DNA from 4 places in the Streptomyces vilmorinianum genome. Region 2 is predicted to be linked to each of the others. Evidence: riboswitches for the same ligand, from Rfam matches in the RefSeq annotation. Region 2 holds a riboswitch; each other region holds the start of a gene.
What was found. A riboswitch is a leader RNA that binds a small molecule or an ion and turns the genes downstream of it on or off. The one in region 2 is predicted to bind cyclic di-AMP.
Positions count from the first base shown of each region.

Region 1: it holds a riboswitch for cyclic di-AMP, as region 2 does, so the genes downstream of both, FDM97_RS17795 (transglycosylase SLT domain-containing protein) here and FDM97_RS34470 (M23 family metallopeptidase) in region 2, are expected to answer to the same signal.
Region 3: it holds a riboswitch for cyclic di-AMP, as region 2 does, so the genes downstream of both, FDM97_RS13935 (C40 family peptidase) here and FDM97_RS34470 (M23 family metallopeptidase) in region 2, are expected to answer to the same signal.
Region 4: it holds a riboswitch for cyclic di-AMP, as region 2 does, so the genes downstream of both, FDM97_RS25745 (M23 family metallopeptidase) here and FDM97_RS34470 (M23 family metallopeptidase) in region 2, are expected to answer to the same signal.

Region 1 covers NZ_CP040244.1:3,770,114-3,774,913, forward strand. Annotated here, with positions in the region: gene FDM97_RS17785 (phosphoribosyltransferase family protein) at 1-1,084, shown strand, start outside; gene FDM97_RS17790 (hypothetical protein) at 1,088-2,260, opposite strand; gene FDM97_RS17795 (transglycosylase SLT domain-containing protein) at 2,450-3,316, opposite strand; cyclic di-AMP (ydaO/yuaA leader) riboswitch at 3,319-3,476, opposite strand; gene FDM97_RS17800 (phosphocholine-specific phospholipase C) at 3,779-4,800, opposite strand, start outside.
Region 2 covers NZ_CP040244.1:7,409,931-7,414,730, reverse strand. Annotated here, with positions in the region: gene FDM97_RS34480 (MFS transporter) at 1-791, shown strand, start outside; gene FDM97_RS34475 (PP2C family protein-serine/threonine phosphatase) at 927-2,132, shown strand; cyclic di-AMP (ydaO/yuaA leader) riboswitch at 2,353-2,500, shown strand; gene FDM97_RS34470 (M23 family metallopeptidase) at 2,512-3,612, shown strand; gene FDM97_RS34465 (PrsW family intramembrane metalloprotease) at 3,842-4,800, opposite strand, start outside.
Region 3 covers NZ_CP040244.1:2,968,125-2,972,924, forward strand. Annotated here, with positions in the region: gene FDM97_RS13920 (phosphatidate cytidylyltransferase) at 1-770, shown strand, start outside; gene FDM97_RS13925 (LysR family transcriptional regulator) at 1,129-2,055, opposite strand; gene FDM97_RS13930 (LysE family translocator) at 2,128-2,796, shown strand; gene FDM97_RS13935 (C40 family peptidase) at 2,866-3,342, opposite strand; cyclic di-AMP (ydaO/yuaA leader) riboswitch at 3,346-3,518, opposite strand; gene FDM97_RS13940 (hypothetical protein) at 3,858-4,163, opposite strand; gene FDM97_RS13945 (ClpP family protease) at 4,171-4,794, opposite strand.
Region 4 covers NZ_CP040244.1:5,544,358-5,549,157, reverse strand. Annotated here, with positions in the region: gene FDM97_RS25755 (M16 family metallopeptidase) at 1-486, shown strand, start outside; gene FDM97_RS25750 (M16 family metallopeptidase) at 513-1,880, shown strand; cyclic di-AMP (ydaO/yuaA leader) riboswitch at 2,092-2,258, shown strand; gene FDM97_RS25745 (M23 family metallopeptidase) at 2,272-3,042, shown strand; gene FDM97_RS25740 (GntR family transcriptional regulator) at 3,240-3,932, shown strand; gene FDM97_RS25735 (HPr family phosphocarrier protein) at 4,091-4,372, opposite strand; gene FDM97_RS25730 (GNAT family N-acetyltransferase) at 4,547-4,800, shown strand, end outside.

The DNA.
Region 1 (4,800 bases), 3.6 Mb from region 2:
GGCCATGGGCGCCATCGGCGAGGGCGATGTGAGGGTCCTCAACGACCACGTCCTGGCCGAGACGGGTGTCTCCGACCGCGACCTCGCGACCGTCGAGGAACGGGAACGCGCCGTGCTGCGGCAGCGGTCCGAGCGCTACCGCGGGACGAAGGAGCCGGCCCGGCTCGACGGCCGGACGGCCGTGGTCGTCGACGACGGCCTGGCGACGGGCGCCACCGCGCTGGCCGCCTGCCGGGTCGTCCGCGCCCAGGGGGCCGCACGGATCGTGCTCGCGGTTCCGGTCGCGCCGCTCGGCTGGCCGGAGCGGCTCGGCGGGGAGGCGGACGAGACGGTCAGCGTCCACGAACCGGAGTTCTTCTACGCGATCGGCCAGTTCTACCAGGACTTCTCACAGACCTCGGACGAGGAGGTCGTCGCCTGCCTGGAGCGCGGCCACAGCGGGAACAGCACCGCCGCGCAGGACGCAGAGGTGCGCATCCCGGTCGGCGACGTGCGGGTCGCGGGCCGGCTGGTGGTGCCCGAGGGCGCCGCGGGCGTCGTTCTGTTCGCCCACGGCAGCGGCAGCAGCCGGCACAGTCCGCGCAACCGGGCCGTGGCGGACGACCTGAACAGGGCCGGACTGGGCACCCTGCTCTTCGACCTGCTCACCGAGGACGAGGCCTTCGACCGGGCCAATGTGTTCGACACCGAACTCCTGGCCGGCCGGCTGGCCCAGGCGACGGCGTGGCTCGGCGCCCGGACCGGCCTGGAGGGGCTGCGGACCGGCTACTTCGGCGCCAGTACGGGGGCGGCGGCCGCCCTGTGGGCCGCGGCGGACCCCTCCTCCACCGTGGCCGCGGTGGTCTCCCGCGGCGGCCGCCCCGACCTGGCCGGACCACGCCTGGCCGAGGTGCGTGCCCCCACACTCCTCCTCGTGGGGAGCCTCGACACCCTCGTCATCGACCTCAACGAACAGGCCCAGCGTCAGCTCCGCTGCGAAAGCCAGCTGGTGATCGTCCCGGGCGCCAGTCACCTCTTCGAGGAGCCCGGCACGCTGGAACAGGTCGGCGAACACGCCGCGGCCTGGTTCACCGACCACTTCTGACGGCTACGGCACGTACGCCTGGCGGCTCGCGCACGTCCAGATCACCGGGTGGGCGACCCACGACGCGTCCACGGCGACACCGCCGACCCGGTCGTCGTCGAAGACCGCGCGGGCCCGGGCGTCGCGATCGGCCGTGAGCGAGGGGAGGGCGAGGAGCGGGCCGTGTCCCGGCCACAACTGCGCCTGGTACGGCGGGACCGGGGTGTCCTCCGCGTGCGTCATGGCGGCCCCGACCGAGACACCGGTCGTGGGGCTGATCGCCTCGAACGTGCCCTCCTGGCGACCGGCGAGGACGCCGGGGGAGGAGCCGTGGTCCTCGTACGGGGGCGCCCAGACCCACGGCTTGTGGTCCGGGTCGAACCGGTCGGTGACCGAGACGTACCCCGTCACCCGGCCCGCGTCGTCGATGCCCTCCGCGAGGTTGTGGACCAGCCACTCCGCGCGGGCGACGGGCAGGGCGCGTGCCGGGCCGCCGTCCGCCGGCCACAGGACCGGGAAGGAACTCCAGGTGAAGCCGTCGGGACCGTCGTACGACTGCTCGGCCGCGCCGATCACGTCTCCGCGCGTGTTGATCCCGGTGATCCGCTTCACGCTCGTGCCCGGACCGGCGTCCGGCGGCAGCGGCAGCGTGCGCGCCACCTGTCCGCCCCGCCACTGCTTCGCCGTCCCGTCGGCGTCCACGGCCGCGACGATCCCGGCGTCGTTCACATCGACGTCGTACGCGCCCGGCGCCCCGCCCTCGGCGAGCAGCCGCACCGAGGTCGCCCCCGGGCGGTAGGTGAACAGAGCGGTCGCGCGGTCCGACCGCCGGCTCACCCAACCGGCCATGAGACCTTGCCGGTTGACGGCTCGGACGACCCCCTCGTCATACCCCTCGGGCATCGGCACCCGATGGAGCCGCTCACCCGTCCAGTACACGGGCAGGCTCCCGCTGGCACCCACGGCGAGGCCGCGCGGTCCCAGATCGTGCACGCCCTCGGTGGTGAAGCTGCCGCCGGCGGGCGGGAGCGAGGGCAGGGCCCGCGGGCCCGACGCGCAGGCTTCGGTGCCGGGCGCGAGGTCGGCGGCGGTCCCGGCCGCGGTCTCGGCCGCGGACTCGGCCGCGGCGGGACCGGCCGCCGTCAGCAGACCGGCGAGTGCGGCGGCCGCCGCGGACACGGCAAGGGCTCTCTTCATCGCTGTTCCCCCCTGGGACGGGATCCGCGCTCCCCGGCCGCGGATCATCAGGCGCCCATCCTGCCCGCCACGATCGCACCATGGGACGGAATACCCCATACCGCTTGGGGCGCGACGGCGAAGGCCCCGGCCCCGGCCCGCAAGGGGCCAGGGCCGGGGCCTTCAGCCTGCGTCGATGCCCGCCGAGGGTCAGTACGGCCCGTTGACGTTGTCGATGGAGCCGTAGCGGTCCGCGGCGTAGTTGCACGCGGCGGTGATGTTGGCGACCGGGTCGAAGAGGTCCATCGAGGTGCCGGGCACGTGATAGGCGAGGAAGGTCGGCTCGATCACCTGCAGGAGGCCCTTGGAGGGGGTGCCCTTCGCGGCGTTGGAGTCCCAGAGGTTGATGGCCTGCGGGTTGCCGGAGGACTCGCGCATGATGTTGCGGTGGATCCCGTCGTACGTACCGGGAATGCCGTACTTCGCCATGACGTCCAGCGACTCCCGGATCCAGCCGTCGAGGTTGTTGGCGTAGCTCTTGGCGGCGGCGGCCGGAGCGGCGGCGGCCGGGGCGGCCTTCGCCGGGGCCTTCTGGGTGGCCGGGACGCTCCGCTGCTGCGAGCGGTCCGCGCGGTCCGTGGCGTCGGTGCGCTTGGTGGTCGAGGACTTCGGCTTCGGAGCGGTGGCGGATTTCCCGCGAAGCGTCAGTTCGAGTCCGGGATGGATAAGTGACGGATTGTCACCGACAGCGCTGCGATTGGCCTGGTACAAGGCCTTCCAGCCACCCCGCACACCTTGCTCGTGAGCGATCAAGGAAAGGGAGTCGCCCCGGGTGACCGTGTAGGTCTTGGGAGCGGAATTCGGTGCGACGGTCACCGATTCCGCGATCTTCGCCGAGACGCCGGCGGCGGTCTTCTCGACGGTCGCGATCTCGGGAGCCTTGTGGGGCGTGGCGTGCGCGGTGCCGGCCGTGGCGACCAGGGGGAGCGCCAGTGCGGCGCCACCTGTACCGGCCAGGGCGATACCGCGGCTGAGGGGACGTCGCTTGGGGCGCCGGTGCTTACCGTGTGCGGGCATGACAGATTCCTCTCCGGCGCCTGCGGGGTGAGCTGTCGGGTTCGGGCTGGAGATGCCCGGCCGCACGCATGCGACTTCACCCCGAGCCGCTCCGGGAATCCGGACCGGCGAAAAGTGGGTCCCCCGCTCCTGCCTACGGGTGAATGGTCGGTCTTTTCGGGCGGTGGCAGGATTCGGCGATCCGCCCGAGTGGAGGTGACCGTAGGCGAGAAATGTCGGCCGAAACAAGATGCCGAGTCCGTGGGTAATTCCCGGGGGATTTTCGCGCGGCGCCGAGTGCGCCGAACTTCCTTGAGGCGCAAGGGGAGGGGCGCGGCGGGAGGGCGCCGTCACCCTGCGGCGTGATTCATCTCACCCGGCGAGAAAATCGGTCATTCCGGGAAATTCCGCTGCGCCGATAAAAGGGATACAAGGAGCTGAAAAGGCCACTTGTATCCCTTTTGGTCGGTACGTGGGTGTACGTCAGCCCGTGACGCTCGGGGCGCCCGTCTCGATGTGGCCGGTGTAGCGGCGCGACCACGTGCCGTCGATGTCGGCGAGGACCGTGAAGTCGTACCAGCCGTTGTGGTAGGCCACCGCGTTGAAGAAGTCCTCGCGGGAGGAGTTCGCCGCGACCGTGTACGTCCACGGCCCGTCCGTGCGGTAGGCGTTCGACCGGATGGTGAAGGTCACCGGCGAGGCGGAGGTGTTGGTCATCGTGAAGTAGAGGGCCGTCTTCCCGGTGCCCGGCTCGGTCGCGAAGCGGGCCGCGACCTCGATGGCCTTCCCCGCCTTGGAGGCGTCGCCGATGAAGCGGCGCAGGAAGCGGTTGGGGCCCATCATCGAGATGTCGTACTTGCCGGACCCCGAGCCCGTCCCGATGTTGAAGTAGTCCGTGGACGTCGCGCCCGGGTCGACGGTGTACTGCCAGGCCGCCGTGTCTCGGTACTGGTGCGGGTGGATCGCGAAGTGGGCGGCCCGCTTCGCCTGGGCGCCCTGGTTGGTCATCGAGAACCAGGCGAGGATCTTCCCGGCCGCCCCGAACTCGAACCGGTCGAGATTGCCGTTGACCTGGTACGGCACGGCGCGCGCCGGGCGGGTGCCGGCCTCCTGCGCGGGCAGGGCGTTGTCCTGGGGCACCGGGTTGGGCAGCGGGGCGCAGGTGGACTGCCCGATGACCTCGGCCGTGGAGGGGAGGCCGGAGGGAACACCGTAGACGGGGCGGGCGAAGTCGAAGACGCCGGTCAGGTCGCCGGTGACCTTCCGTCGCCACGCGCTGATGTTCGGGCAGGTGGCGGGGGTGCCGAGGGCGGCCGTCCAGGTCTCCATGAAGCGCAGGACGGAGGTGTGGTCGAAGACCTCGGAGCTGACCCAGCCGCCGCGCGTCCACGGGGACATGACCACCATCGGGACACGGAAGCCGAGACCGATCGGCACCCCGTCGAGATACTCGCCCGGCGTGCCGGGCGGCGCGACCGGCGGCGGGACGTGGTCGAAGAAGCCGT
Region 2 (4,800 bases):
CGGGGATCCTGCTCGGGCCGCTGGTGGGGGTGGCGCTGACCGGGGTGTCGTTCCGGCTGACGTGCGTGGTGGCGGCGGTGCTGTTCGCCGCGCTGACGCTCGTACAGCTGCGGCATCTGCCGGTACGGCTACGGGAGAAGGCCTCCGAAGCCTCCGAAGCCTCCGAGTCGACCGAGGAGCGGGGCCAGTTCCGTACCGTGCTCGCCAACCGCACCTTCTGGCTCTTCTCGTTGGCGATGACCGGCTCGTACGTCCTGTCCTTCCAGGTCTATCTGGCGCTCCCGCTGGCGGCGGACGGCACGGCGGCGACGACCGCGCTGTTCGTGGTCTCCGCGCTCGTGGCGCTGGCCGGGCAGCTGCGGATCACGGCCTGGTGCCGGGCGCGGCTCACGCGCGAGCGGTGTCTGGTCCTCGGCCTCGGGCTGATGGGCGCGGCGTTCCTGCTGCCGGTGGGGGTGCCCGGGCTCGTGGGTCTGCTGCTGTGCGCGGCGGCCCTGGCGGTCGCGAACGCGGTGCTCTACCCGTACGAGATGGACACCGTCGTCGCCCTCTCGGGCGGGCGGTGGGTGGCCACGCACTACGGGCTCTACAACACCGTGTGCGGGGTCGGGATCACGCTAGGGAACCTGGGGACGGGCGTGCTGCTCGACGTGACGGGGTGGTCGGCGGCGCCGTGGCTGGTCCTGTGCGGGGTCGGCCTCGGCTGCGCGGCGGCGGTGGGCGCGCTGGGGCGGGGCGGCCGGCTGGGCGCGGGCACGGCGAGGGATACGGGCGCGGGCGCGCGGGGCTGAGGGGCGCGCGGGGCGGCCCACCGCGCGCGTCACCCACTCGGCCGAGCGAAGGTCGCCTCGCGGCGCGGCTCCCTTCACCCTGGGGAGGGCGCGGTACGGTCCGTCGCCGTGTACGGACCGGGCAGGAGAGCACTCGTGGGGCAGGGGCAGGGGCGGCGAGCGGCGGGCGGCGACAAGGGGAACGGGACCGGAAGCGGGAATGGGAACGGGAACGGGCGGCCGGGCCCGCGCGCCGAGCGGGCCCGCCGGTTCATCCGTGCCCTGCCCCCGCTCGTCATCGCCGGCGGTGTCGTCTTCGACCTCTCCACCCCGCCCACCTACACGGCGGCCCCGCTCTTCTCCGCCGCGCCGCTCATCGCCGCCCCGTTCTTCTCGACGCTGACGACCCTGCTGACGGGCATCGCCGCCGTCCTCGCCGGTGTCGGGCTGCACATCTACAACGACACCGTCACCGAGGTCCCGGCCCTCACCGAGACGCTCACCGTCGTCACCGTCTCCGCCCTCGCCCTCCTCATCAACCGGGTCGTCCAGCGCAGCGGCGAGCGGCTCGCCTCGGCCCGGGTGATCGCGGAGGCCGCCCAGAAGGCGGTCCTGCCCACGCCCGCCGAGCGGATCGGCGGGCTGCAGGTCGCGGCCCGCTACGAGGCCGCGCAGGCGGACGCGTTCATCGGCGGCGACCTGTTCGCCGTCCAGGACACGCCGTACGGGGTACGGCTCGTGGTCGGCGACGTCCGGGGCAAGGGGCTCGACGCGGTCGAGGCCGCCGCCGTCGTCCTCGGCGCGTTCCGGGAGGCGGCCGAGCAGGAGTCGACGCTGGAGGCCGTCGCGCAGCGGCTGGAGCGGGCGCTCGCCCGGGAGGGGACCCGCCGCGACGGCCTGGACGCCTTCGAGGGGTTCACCACCGCCGTCCTGGCCGAGATCCCGCGCGGCGACGGGCTCGTACGGGTGGTCAACCGCGGCCACCCCGAGCCGCTGCTGCTGTACGCGGACGGGGGCCTGGAGCTCCTGGAGCCGAGCGAGCCGGCGCTGCCGCTCGGCATGGGCGAGCTGGCCGCGTGGCCGGACCGGGCCGACGAGACGCCGTACCCGCCGGGCGCCACGCTGCTCCTCTACACCGACGGGCTCTCCGAGGCGCGCGACGCCGAGGGCACCTTCTACGATCCCGGCGAGCGGCTCTCGGGGCGGATCTTCCCCGGGCCCGAGGAGCTCCTCGACGCGCTCGTCGACGACGTCCGCCGGTACACGGGCGGGGGTTCGACGGACGACATGGCGCTGCTCGCGGTGAGCCGGCCGGCGGCGGGGCAGCCGCCGCGGCGCCGGACGATGCCCGTGGTGCCGTAGCCATCGTCACCATCTGTAGTGGAGGTATACCGCTCCGATAACAATTGATCCGCCGTCAGTTCTGGAGGGATGGAAAGGTCTGTACTGAAGCGGGATCAAATCGGGCTGTAGTGGCGCAATTTTGCGAATGATCAACGGGAACAGCTTGGAATCGGGCCCTCGTGTCTATTAACGTTCGATAACGCAGCGCGGTCGTCCCAGCCGTCGCAAGAGACGGCACCGTGCGCACGCGCCGAATCCTGAAAAGGAACCGGGGAACCACTACTTGGGGTGAATCGGGCACTTTCGCACCTGTGCGACAGCGCCCGTAGGAGACCTTCCTGCTCCGAACCCGTCAGCTAACCCGGTAGGCGAGAAGGAAGGAAAGGAGTACGCCTCCGTGGCGTCCAACACCCCTGCCGCCGAAGGTACTTTCGACGGGTTCAACGCGTTCGGTGCTTCGGGCGCCGCCGGGACGGATGACGACGCGACGGCGTGGGGTGAGTGGAACCCCACCGAGGACTCCCTTCGCCAGCAGGCCCGTTCCGGTGGCCGCCACCGGGTCGTGAAGCAGCGCTCGGGCTTCGCCCGCTCCTCCACCGTCCTCGGTGTCGGTGTCATCGCGGCCGTCGGCGCGGGAGGCATGGCCACCGCCAAGGACAAGCCCCCGGTCTCGATCTCCCTCCCCGACCTCAACCTTCCGGACGCCTCCGAACTGCCGGGCGTCGGCGAGCTCATCTCGGGCGAGGACGAGGACGCGAACGGCACGGGCTCCGGGACCAACAACCTGCAGCCGCTCACCGCCTCGCTCACGCTTCCGGCCGACGCGGCCGGGAAGTCCGACGGCGACTCCGCGTCGGCGGCCACCGCCGACGCCGGCGAGGCGCTGCGCGCCCGCATTCTCCAGCAGGCCGAGCAGCAGCAGGCCTCCGCCGACGCCGCCGAGAAGGCCGCGGCGGAGAAGGCGGCCGCCGAGAAGGCCGCGGCCGAGGCTGCGGCCCAGGCGGAAGCGGCCGAGCAGGCGGCGGCCGAGGCGAAGCGGAAGGCCGAGGAGGAGGCCGCGGCGAAGGCCGAGGCCGAGCGCCTGGCCAAGCTCGCCGCGAGCTACGCGCTGCCCACCTCCTCGTACACCCTCACCTCGACGTACGGCCAGTCCGGCTCCATGTGGTCCTCCGGCTACCACACCGGCCTCGACTTCGCGGCGCCCACCGGCACCCCGGTCAAGGCGGTGCACGGCGGCACGATCACGTCGGCGGGCTGGTCCGGCTCCTACGGCTACCGGATCGTCCTGGAGCTGGAGGACGGTACGGAGGTCTGGTACGCGCACCTGTCCTCGATGACGGCGAGCGTGGGCCAGACGGTGGGCACCGGCGACACGATCGGCCGCGTCGGCGCGACCGGCAACGTGACCGGCCCGCACCTGCACCTGGAGGTCCACACCCCGGGCGGCGACGGCATCGACCCGGCGGCCTGGCTGGCCGGCAAGGGCCTGTCGGTCTGAGTTCCCCCGCTGTGGGCCGGCTTGGCCCGGCTTGGCCCGCCGTGGCCCGCAGTGGCCCGGCTTGGCGTGGCCGACTTGGCATGGCCGCAGGGCCTGCCCGGCCCGGACCGCAGTCGATCCATGGCGCACACCCCTGACTCCGGCAGTCCTGTCGACACCCCCCCCGACGCCAGGGCTGCCGGACCGGCCTGCTCACCGCGGCCGCATGTCCAGCGGCGGCTAGCGGCGGCTAGCTGCGGTACGGGTTGTAGCCGCCGTAGTCCAGATACTGCGGCGGCGCCCACACCCGGCCGGTCGCCCGCGCCGCGTACGTCAGCGCGGGCGAGGCGACCGCCTTGCGCTGCCAGAGATGGTGGAGCAGCTCCTGCTCGCGCGCGGTGAAGTCCGGGCCGGCCGCGCCGCGCTGGGCGCGGTGGCGCAGAAAGGCCAGGGTCGTCGCGAACGCCTCGTACTCCCCGACCGTCGCGGCGGCCGGCCGCCCGTACGTGCGGGCGGCGAAGTCGCGGGCCATCGAGCGGGCCCGCATCGAGGAGAGCGCGAGCGGTTCGGCGGGCGAGAGCCAGCCGGCCGCCGCGTACGCCGGGAGCTGCCCGGATATCGTGCGCAGTTCCCGCTGCCGGCTCCATATCGCCAGCCAGGTCAGCAGGCCGAAGGCGGGCACCATGAACAGCCCGTACACGGCGATGAAGCCGAGCGGGCCGAAGGTCGTCGAGCCGTTCCACAGGGCGTGCATGCCCATGGCGAGGACGAGTCCGGCCACGGGGAACAGGATCCGCCGGACCCGCGCGCGGCGGGCGGCGAGCGCGGCGAAGCCGAAGCCGAGGCCGGTGAGCACGGTGAAGAGCGGATGCGCGAACGGCGACATCACGATGCGTACGAAGAAGGTGCCGGCGGTCACGGAGCCGAGACCGGACGAGCCGAACTCCTGGTCCTCGCCGAAGGCGTTGCCGAGGTAGAGGATGTTCTCGGTGAAGGCGAAGCCGGTGGCGGTGAAACCGGCGACGACGACTCCGTCGACCAGGCCGGTGAAGTCCCGTCTGCGGAAGAGGAAGAGCAGGAGAACCGCCGCCGCCTTCGCGCTCTCCTCGACGACGGGCGCGACGACGGTGGCGCCGAGGGTGTCGGCGGAAGCCGGGTCGGCGGTGGCGGTCGCGATCCAGCGGACCGCGAAGGAGTTGGCGAGGATCG
Region 3 (4,800 bases), 4.4 Mb from region 2:
GCGGGGCACTGGCGGTCGGGGGCGTCGCGGTGGCGGCGACCCGGCGCCGTGAGCTGATGGTCCGCTGGTGCGTGTGGGCGCTCGGAGTGCCCCTGGTGACATCCGCGTTCTGGCTGGGTCCACCGGGGATCGCGGTGCTCGCGGCCGTGGTCGGCGTGGTCGCGGTGGCGGAGTTCGGCGGGCTGCTCCGGCTGGGGCCGGTGGACCGGGCGGTGCTGGGCGCGGCGATCGTCGGACTCGTCCTGACCGCCTGGCTGGCCCCCGGGGAGGTGCTCCGGGTGGCAGCGGCCGGGGCGCTTGCGATCGCTGGGGTGCCGTTGCTCTCGGGCGACGCGGAGCACGGACTCCGCCGCCTGGGGGCGGGCCTGCTGGGGCTCGTGTGGCTGGGCGCTCTGGCCGGCCTCGTATCGTCCGGCGCCCTCGGCCTCGTGCTGTTCGTGGCCGTGTCGATCGCCGACATCGTCGCGTACGCGGCCGGTCGCCGTCTCGGCGGACCCCGGCTCTCCCCGCTGTCGCCCGCCAAGCGGTGGAGCGGCACGCTGGCCGGGGCCGCGGCCGGTCTCCTCACGCTGGCCGTGCTGTCCTCCCTGACGTGGCAGACGGCGGTGGCCGTGGCGGTCGGCGGCCCGCTCGGGGACCTGCTGGAGTCGATGGTCAAGCGGGGCGCCCGTGCCAAGGACGCCGGCCGGTGGCTGCCCGGCTCCGGCGGCCTCCTCGACCGGATCGACTCCCTCCTCGTCGCTCTGGCGGTGCTGTTGGTGCTGAAGTGAGCCACGGGGCGGGGTGAGCCATGTGACGGGGCGAGCGTGAGGCTGGGTGGGGCCGGGCCGGTTGCGCTGGGAGTCACCTCTGCCCCGTGGCGGACGGCCGCCCGGGTGACGGTGGAGCGGTCGATACCGAACAGCAGGGCGAGGTCAGAGTGTGGCTACCCGCGACGGTAGGCCTCCCACGCCGTCCCACTTCCAGGGCCTGCTCCCGGTACCGGCGCAGCTCGGGAACGCCCTGCTGGGCGCGCCCGGCCCAGTAGGCGGTGATCGAGGACGCGAACGCGGGGCCCTTCTCCTGTCCTACGGCGTCGGCTTCTCCTGCGGGGCGATGGCCGTCACCACGTGATCGGCCGGACAGCTCCTAGGGCGCCTGGCGGCCTGGGGGCACCCTCCCGAATCCGCCGCGCAGCAGCGCCCGCAGAGACCGCGCCGCCGGGCCCGACTCCTCGCCGCGGTGCGCCACCGAGATCGTGCGACGGAACGACGTCGGCTCCAACGCCCGTACGCCCAGGGGCGACACCGCCATCGAGGCGACCATCTCCGGCACCACCGCCACCCCGAGCCCCGCGCTGACCAGCGCGCACACCAGGGCGTAGCCCGGCGTACGGCAGACCACCGACGCGGTCGCGCCGGCCCGGGCGAGCGCGCCCTCCACGCCCCGCCGCGGCGGATGGTCCGGGGCGCTGCTGATCAGCGGCCGGCCGGCGAGCTCCGCGATCGGCAGGCGGCCCGAAGCCTCCGCCAGCTGATGGCCCGGGGCCGTGACCAGCACCAACTCCTCGACCAGCAGGGGCTCCAGCTCGACCCCCGGCGGCAGCGGGGCCGGTTCCGCCGGTTCGTAGGCATGGGTGAGCGCCAGATCGACCTCGCCCGACGCCACGGCATGGACCCCGCCCGGTGGCTCGTACTCGGCGACCGTCAACTCCACGTCCGGGTGGGCCCGGCGGAACGCGCTCAGGACCGGCGGCAGCAGATGGATGCCCACGGTGGTGAAGGTGCCGACCCGAAGGCGCCCGCCGGAGAGGCCGGCGAGCTGCGCCAGCTCGTGGCGGGCCCGCTCCATCTCGGCCAGGACCCGGCGCGCCCGGGTGACGAGCAGTTCGCCCGCAGCCGTCAGGCGCGTGCCGCGGTGGTGGCGGACGAGCAGCGGGGTGCCCGCCTCCCGCTCCAGTTTGGCGAGCTGCTGGGAGAGCGCGGGCGGGGTGTAGCCGAGCCGGGCGGCGGCACGGGTGATCGAGCCGTCCTCGGCCACCGCCACCAGCGCCGCGAGCCTCACCAGATCCTGCATAAAGGATTCCTTTGGGCAGACCCAGAAGATTGTGTCTACACCCTAAAGGCTCGCGGCGGGCACGCTGGGCTCATGGACGGACAGCTGATCGCCTTCATCGGAGTCGCGGCGGGCATGGTGGCCATGCCGGGCGCGGACTTCACCGTCGTCGTCCGCAGTGCTCTCGCCTCGCGCCGGGCCGGAGTGGCCTGTGGCGTCGGTGTGGCGGGCGGGCTCGTGGTGCACACCGCGCTGGCGGTGGCGGGGCTCGCCGCGGTGCTGATCGCCGTACCGGTGCTCTACCGGGCCCTGCAGATCGCCGGTGGCGCGTACGTCCTCTACCTCGGCGTGCGGGCGCTGGGCGGTGCGCTGCGGGCGAGCGGCGGAGCGCAGGCGGATGCGCGGGCGGATACGCGGGCGGATACGCGGGCGGATACGCGGGCGGGGGAGCGGGTCGCCGGACGGGCGCTGCGCCAGGGGTTCCTGACCAACGTCCTGAACCCCAAGGCCCCCGTGCTGTTTCTGAGCCTGCTGCCGCAGTTCGTGCCGGACGGCGCGGCCGTCCTGCCACGTACGCTGCTGCTCGCGTCGATCGTCGTCGTCCTCGCCCTGCTGTGGTTCCCGCTGGTGGCGCTCCTGGTGGACCGGCTCGGTCACTGGCTGCGGCGGCCGCGGACGGCCCGGACCGTGCAGGGGGTGACGGGTGGCGCGCTCGCCGCCCTGGGGCTTTCGCTGCTCTCGGCTCCGCTCGCCGGGAGTTGAGGCGACGCCGCCGGGCGAAGCTGCGGCGGCGCCACCGCACCCCCGCCCGGCAGGGCATCGGTCAGCGGATCATCGGACCCTGCCGTAATACACCTTGGACGACCAGATCTTGTCGAGCTTCACCCAGGAACCGCTCTTGGGCGAGTGCCAGATCTTGTTGTTCCCGGCGTAGATGCCCACGTGATAGACCCTCCCACCGGAGTGGAAGAAGACCAGGTCCCCCTTCTGCCGGCCGGAAGCCGCGATGTGCCGGGTCTGGTTGTACTGCTGCTGCGCGGTACGGGGCAGCGACTTGCCCGCCTTCTTGTACGAGTAGAGCGTGAGCCCCGAGCAGTCGAACCGGGTCGGGCCGGCCGCTCCGTACTTGTAGGGCGATCCCTTCTTCGATGCCGCGATGTCCAGCGCCTTGCCGGCGTACGCGGTCGCGGCCTGGGCCTCCGGTGCGGCGCCTGGCGCCAGCATCGTGCCGCCGACGGCGGCGAGGGTGAGAGCCGAGACGGCTCCGGCCCGGGACAGCAGGGACGGGACATGAATCTGCGCAGTCATGCGCAACCCTTCGTCAGCCGCCTGTGAAGGATGACCTGTCGGGTTCGGACTGGCGAAGTTGCCCGGCCGCGGCTGCGGCTTCACCCCGAGGAACGGCCCCACTGCTCGGTCGTCCCGTACTGATTGGGTCCTCCACTCCTGCCGATCCACTCCTGTCGACCAGACATCCGGGACAGCGGCAGGACTCGGCGTCCGCCCGGACCGCCCCGCCGCGGTGGCGGGGGCTTGTCGTCGTGAGGGATCTTGACCCACACCCGGGGCGAAATCCGAGCCGAAACGGCGTTATGTGAGGCTCCTCACGACTGATCCATTCGGGTGGACAGGCATGTTTCGTGATCGTCGGAGGTTTGGCCGACGAGCCCCGCACCAGGGGTGGAACGTCCGATTCCGCCAGATGTGTACACCTGTTGCGCAACTCACCCCGCACATAAGTCGATTCGTCGACTACGCCGAACGAGGGAGGGTTTCTGCCGCTTCTCTGGCCCGAGTGGACGTCGACACGACACGCGGAAATGTCAACTCGCGCGTGTGTCGGGCACGGTGACCCGCCCCGCGCGGCGCTCCCCGTCCAACACGCGCAGCGCACGGGCCAATGTCTCCGCGTGGACCTCGCTCTCGCCCCGCATATGCATCACCGTCAGCGCGTCGCGCAGCGCGGTCGCGCGCCCCACCAGGGCCTGTGCCGCGCGCAGCGCCCCATAGGTATGCGATGTCCTGGATGGATTGATCCGGCCGAGGAGATCGACGACTTCGAGGTAGGCGTCGATGAACTCGCCCTCGGCGCGCGTCAGAGCGGGCAGTGGCGGCAGCTCGGGAACCATCTCCGGCTCACCGTGCCCCGGCGCCGCCGGACGCCCCGCGGTTCTGGATCACGTGATCCACCAGGCCGTACGCGGCGGCGGCCGGCGCGTCGAGGACGGTGAGCCGGTCGATGTCGGCCTCGATCCGCTCGCGGTTCTGCCCGGTGTGGGTGACCAGCATCCCGGCCAGCATCGCGCGCAGTCGGAGCAACTCCCGTGCCTGGATGTCGAGATCGCTGGGCTGCCCCTGCAACGGCTCGTCGGTCGTGGGTTGCTGAAGGACCACCCGGGCCCCGGGCAGCGCGAGCCGCTTGCCGGGCGCCCCGGCCGCGAGGAGCACGGCGGCGGTCGACGCCGCCTGGCCGAGGCAGGTGGTCTCCACGTCACAGGTGACGACCTGCATCGTGTCGTAGATCGCGGACATCGCGCTGATCGAACCGCCGGGGGAGTTGATGTAGAGCGAGATGTCCCGGTCCGGATCGGCGTACTCCAGGTGCAGGAACTGGGCGATGACGTCGTTGGCCGAGGTCTCGTCGATCGGCGTGCCGAGGAAGACGATCCGCTCCTCGAGCAGCTTGGAGTACGGGTCGAGGGTCCGGCTGCCGAAGGACGTGCGCTCGGTGAACTCGGGCAGGACGTAGCGATGCTGCATGAGCGG
Region 4 (4,800 bases), 1.9 Mb from region 2:
GGCGAGTCCTCGCGGCTCCACAACCGCCTGGTCCGCCGGGACCGCACGGCCGTGGCCGCCGGCTTCGGCCTGCTGCGCCTGGCGGGCGCCCCCTCGCTCGGCTGGCTGGACGTCAAGACCTCCGGCGGTGTCGAGGTGCCCCGCATCGAGGCCGCCGTCGACGAGGAGCTGGCCCGCTTCGCGGCCGAGGGCCCGACGCCCGAGGAGATGGAGCGCGCCCAGGCCCAGTTGGAGCGCGAGTGGCTGGACCGGCTCGGCACGGTCGCGGGCCGCGCCGACGAACTGTGCCGCTACGCGGTGCTGTTCGGCGACCCGCAGCTCGCCCTCACCGCGGTGAACCGGGTCCTGGACGTCACCGCGGCGGAGGTGCGGGCGGTCGCCAAGGCCAAGCTGCGCCCGGACAACCGCGCGGTGCTGGTGTACGAGCCGCTCGGCACCGAACAGAGCGACAGCGACAGCGACGAGGAAGAGGGAGCGGACCAGTGACCGACGCCGGCGCGCCTTTGACGAGCATGACGTTCCACCCGCAGCCGGAGGCGGGCATCGCCAAGCCGTGGGCCTTCCCGGCCCCGGACCGCGGAGCGCTGGACAACGGTCTGACCGTGCTGCGCTGCCACCGCCCCGGCCAGCAGGTGGTGGCCGTCGAGATCTTCCTCGACGCCCCCCTGGACGCCGAGCCCGAGGGCCTCGACGGCGTCGCCACGATCATGGCCCGCGCCCTCTCCGAGGGCACGGACAAGCACACGGCCGAGGAGTTCGCCGCCGAGCTGGAGCGCTGCGGCGCCACGCTCGACGCGCACGCCGACCACCCGGGCGTACGGGTCTCCCTGGAGGTCCCCGTCTCCCGGCTGCCCAAGGCGCTCGGCCTCCTCGCCGAGGCCCTGATCGCGCCGGCCTTCCTCGACACCGAGGTCGAGCGCCTGGTGCGCAACCGGCTCGACGAGATCCCGCACGAGACGGCCAACCCGGCCCGCCGGGCGGCCAAGCAGCTCTCCAAGGAGCTCTTCCCGGCCACCTCCCGTATGTCCCGGCCGCGCCAGGGCACCGAGGAGACGGTGGAGGCGATCGACGCCGCGGCCGTGCGCGCGTTCTACGAGGCGTACGTCCGGCCCTCCACGGCCACCGCCGTGGTCGTCGGCGACCTGACCGACGTGGATCTGGACAAGGTCCTCGACGAGACGCTGGGCGTCTGGACGGGGAACGCCGCCGAGCCGCGCCCCGTCCCGCCGATCACGGCCGACGACACGGGCCGCGTCGTCATCGTGGACCGCCCGGGCGCCGTCCAGACCCAGCTGCTGATCGGCCGCGTCGGCGCCGACCGGCACGACCGCGTCTGGCCGGCGCAGGTCCTCGGCACGTACTGCCTCGGTGGCACGCTCACCTCCCGCCTGGACCGCGTCCTGCGCGAGGAGAAGGGCTACACGTACGGTGTCCGGGCCTTCGGTCAGGTGCTGCGCTCGGACGGCAAGGGACACGGTGCCTCGATGCTCGCCATCAGCGGCTCCGTCGACACGCCCAACACCGGCCCGGCGCTCGACGATCTGTGGAAGGTGCTGCGCACCCTCGCCGCGGAGGGTCTGACGGACGCGGAGCGCGACGTGGCCGTGCAGAACCTGGTGGGTGTGGCTCCGCTGAAGTACGAGACCGCGGCCTCCGTCGCCGGGACGCTCGCCGACCAGGTCGAGCAGCACCTCCCGGACGATTTCCAGGCGCAGTTGTACGCGCGCCTGGCCGAGACCGGCACGGTGGAGGCGACGGCGGCCGTCGTCAACGCCTTCCCAGTGGACCGCCTGGTCACCGTGCTCGTCGGTGACGCCGCCCAGATCGAGGAGCCGGTGCGCGCCCTCGGTATCGGTGAAGTCACCGTCGTCACAGGCTGATCGAGCCGGATCGAGCCGGATCGAGCCGGTTCCGAGGACCCCGACGTCACTGTACGTCGGGGTCCTCCCCTTTGTCCGGATTGCAGCAGAGGGTGGCCGTATGCCCTGTGGCATGTCTTACAAACGGGCGTGTCTGTTTGGTGATTGAAAGACGATCCGCTTAGCGTCGGTCCGGCTGTTCGCCAGTTGCACCCGCCGCACCCGCGGCATCGGACAGTCATCGCCGAGTCCCCGTCAGGCGCGAGCCTGGGGAGCCGGGGACCCACACGAAGTCCCTGGGGTGAATCGGACGCCTTCGCACCGCGTGCGGAGGGGCCCGTAGGAGACCTTCCTGCTCCGAACCCGTCAGCTAACCCGGTAGGCGAGAAGGAAGGAAAGGATCAGCCACTACATGGCGTTCACCCGTGCCACCGGGAAGCATCGTGGTCCGAGCCGTCTGACGCGCCGCAGCGCGGGGCTCGCCGGCGTGGCGACGCTCGCCACCACCGGCGTCATCGGAACCCTCGCCTCCCCGGCGTTCGCCGCCGACACGGACGCTCCCTCCCTCGAGGACACCGGCCTGACCCAGGTCGTCGCCGCCGACTCCCTCGCGAAGACCATCGACGCCCAGGCCGCCGCGCAGGAGCGCGAGGCCGTCGAGGCCCTGGAGCGCGCCAAGGCCGCGGCCGAGGCCAAGCGCAAGGCCGAGGCCCGCGCCAAGGAGATCCGCGCCGCCAAGGAGCGCGCCGCCCGTGAGGCCGAGCGCAAGCGTCTGAACTCCTTCCAGCTTCCCGTGGCCGGCTCGTACGTGACCACCGGCTACAAGGCCGGCGGCTCGCTCTGGTCCTCCGGCAGCCACTCCGGCGTCGACTTCCGCGCGGCCTACGGCAGCACGGTCGTCTCCGTCGGCTCCGGCACCGTCGTCGAGGCCGGCTGGGGCGGCGCCTACGGCAACAACATCGTCATCCGGATGAACGACGGCACGTACACCCAGTACGGCCACCTGTCGGCCATCAGTGTCTCGGTCGGACAGTCCGTCACCCCGGGCCAGCAGATCGGCATCTCGGGCTCGACCGGCAACTCGACCGGCCCGCACCTCCACTTCGAGGCGCGCACCAGCGCCGAGTACGGCTCCGACATCAACCCGGTCGCGTACCTGCGCGCCCGCGGCGTGAACGTCTGATCCACGCCCCACCCGCGTCAGAAAAGCCCCGGCTCGTACTGAGCCGGGGCTTTTCGCTGGCCAAAAGATATCCATGGATCTCCGGTAGCCATCGGAAATGTCTCTCCGCTGCAATAGAGTCACCGAAGAGTCGGCGAGGAGCCGGCGAACAGGCGTCAATCGGATGGGTTTCGCGCGGATTAAGGCGGAGGTCGAACATGCGCATTCCCGCGCACTCGGTATGCACGGCGATCCGGGACGACATCGTCTCCGGAGCCTTCGAGCGCGGCAGCCGGCTGACCGAGGAGCAGCTGGCCCGCCGCTACGGAGTCTCCCGCGTCCCGGTCCGCGAGGCCCTGCGCACGCTGGAGTCGGAGGGCTTCGTGATCACCCGCCGCCACGCGGGCGCCCATGTCGCCGAGCCGACCGAGCAGGAGGCGGCCGACCTGCTCGACGTACGGGCGCTCCTCGAGCCGCTCGGAGCCGCGCGCGCCGCCCAGCGTCGTACCGAGGCCCATCTCAAGGTGCTGCGTGGCCTGGTCAGGCTGGGTCAGGAACGGGCCAGACGCGGCCAGGGCGAGGATCTGCGCTCGCTCGGCAGCTGGTTCCACGAGACCCTGGCCCAGGCCTCGGGCAGCCCGGCGCTCACGGCCCTGCTCACCCAGCTGCGGCACAAGATCGCCTGGATGTACACGGTCGAGACCCCCGCCCAGCCCGTGGAGGCGTGGGCCGAGCACGGGGCGATCGTGGACGCGGTGGCGCGGGGCGACGCCGAACGCGCCCGTACGCTCACCGCCCTGCACGCCGAGCGCTCCCTGGTCCTGCACCGGCTGAAACGGCCGGAACGCCCGGAACGCGGCCGTGTGAGGGCTTCGCAACACGTCGTAAACACGGCGAGCATCCGGAATTAACGAGCACGCCGTATACAAAGAGGGAGCAATTCGGCGGGCGGAATTCGTGCTGCGCCGAATTCCGATGGACTGTGCTCTTACTGGAAAGCGGAGAAAACGAAGGAGCCGCACCCGCCGGAATTCCGGCCGGTGCGGCTCCTTCGTGTGTGGTCCTTGGGTCAGACGGTCTCGGGGAGCTCCTCGAGCCCCTCGGCGACCAGTCGCGCCAGACGGTCCAGAGCGGCCTCGGCGCCGTCGGCGTCCGAAGCGAGCACGATCTCCTCGCCGCCCTGCGCGCCCAGGCCGAGCACCGCGAGCATCGACGCGGCGTTGACCGGGTTGCCGTCGGCCTTGGCGATCGTCACGGGGACGCCGGAGGCCGTGGCAGCACGGACGAAGATGGAGGCGGGGCGGGCGTGAAGGCCCTCGGCCCAGCCGACATTGACGCGGCGCTCAGCCATGGTGTTGCCCTTCAAAGTCTCAGCGGTTGTCTAGACCAGTCTCTCACGGGTTGCGAGGTGCTCGTAGCCGACCTCCGGCCCCGGCGGGACGGCCGTTCGGCCCTCCTACCTTGCATGGCGCACACAGCGTGCGCGACCGGTGCCACTGTCGTATCCCGGCCGTACGCTTGCCCCATGCAGAGCGCGTCGGAACAGCCTGAACACGCATACCCCGACCACTGGGAAGCGGATGTGGTCCTCCGTGACGGCGGCACCGCGCGCATCAGGCCCATCACCGTTGATGACGCCGACCGACTGGTCAGCTTCTACGAGCAGGTCTCGGACGAGTCGAAGTACTACCGCTTCTTCGCGCCCTACCCGCGCCTCTCCGCCAAGGACGTCCACCGCTTCACCCATCACGACTTTGTGGACAGGGTGGGACTCGCGGC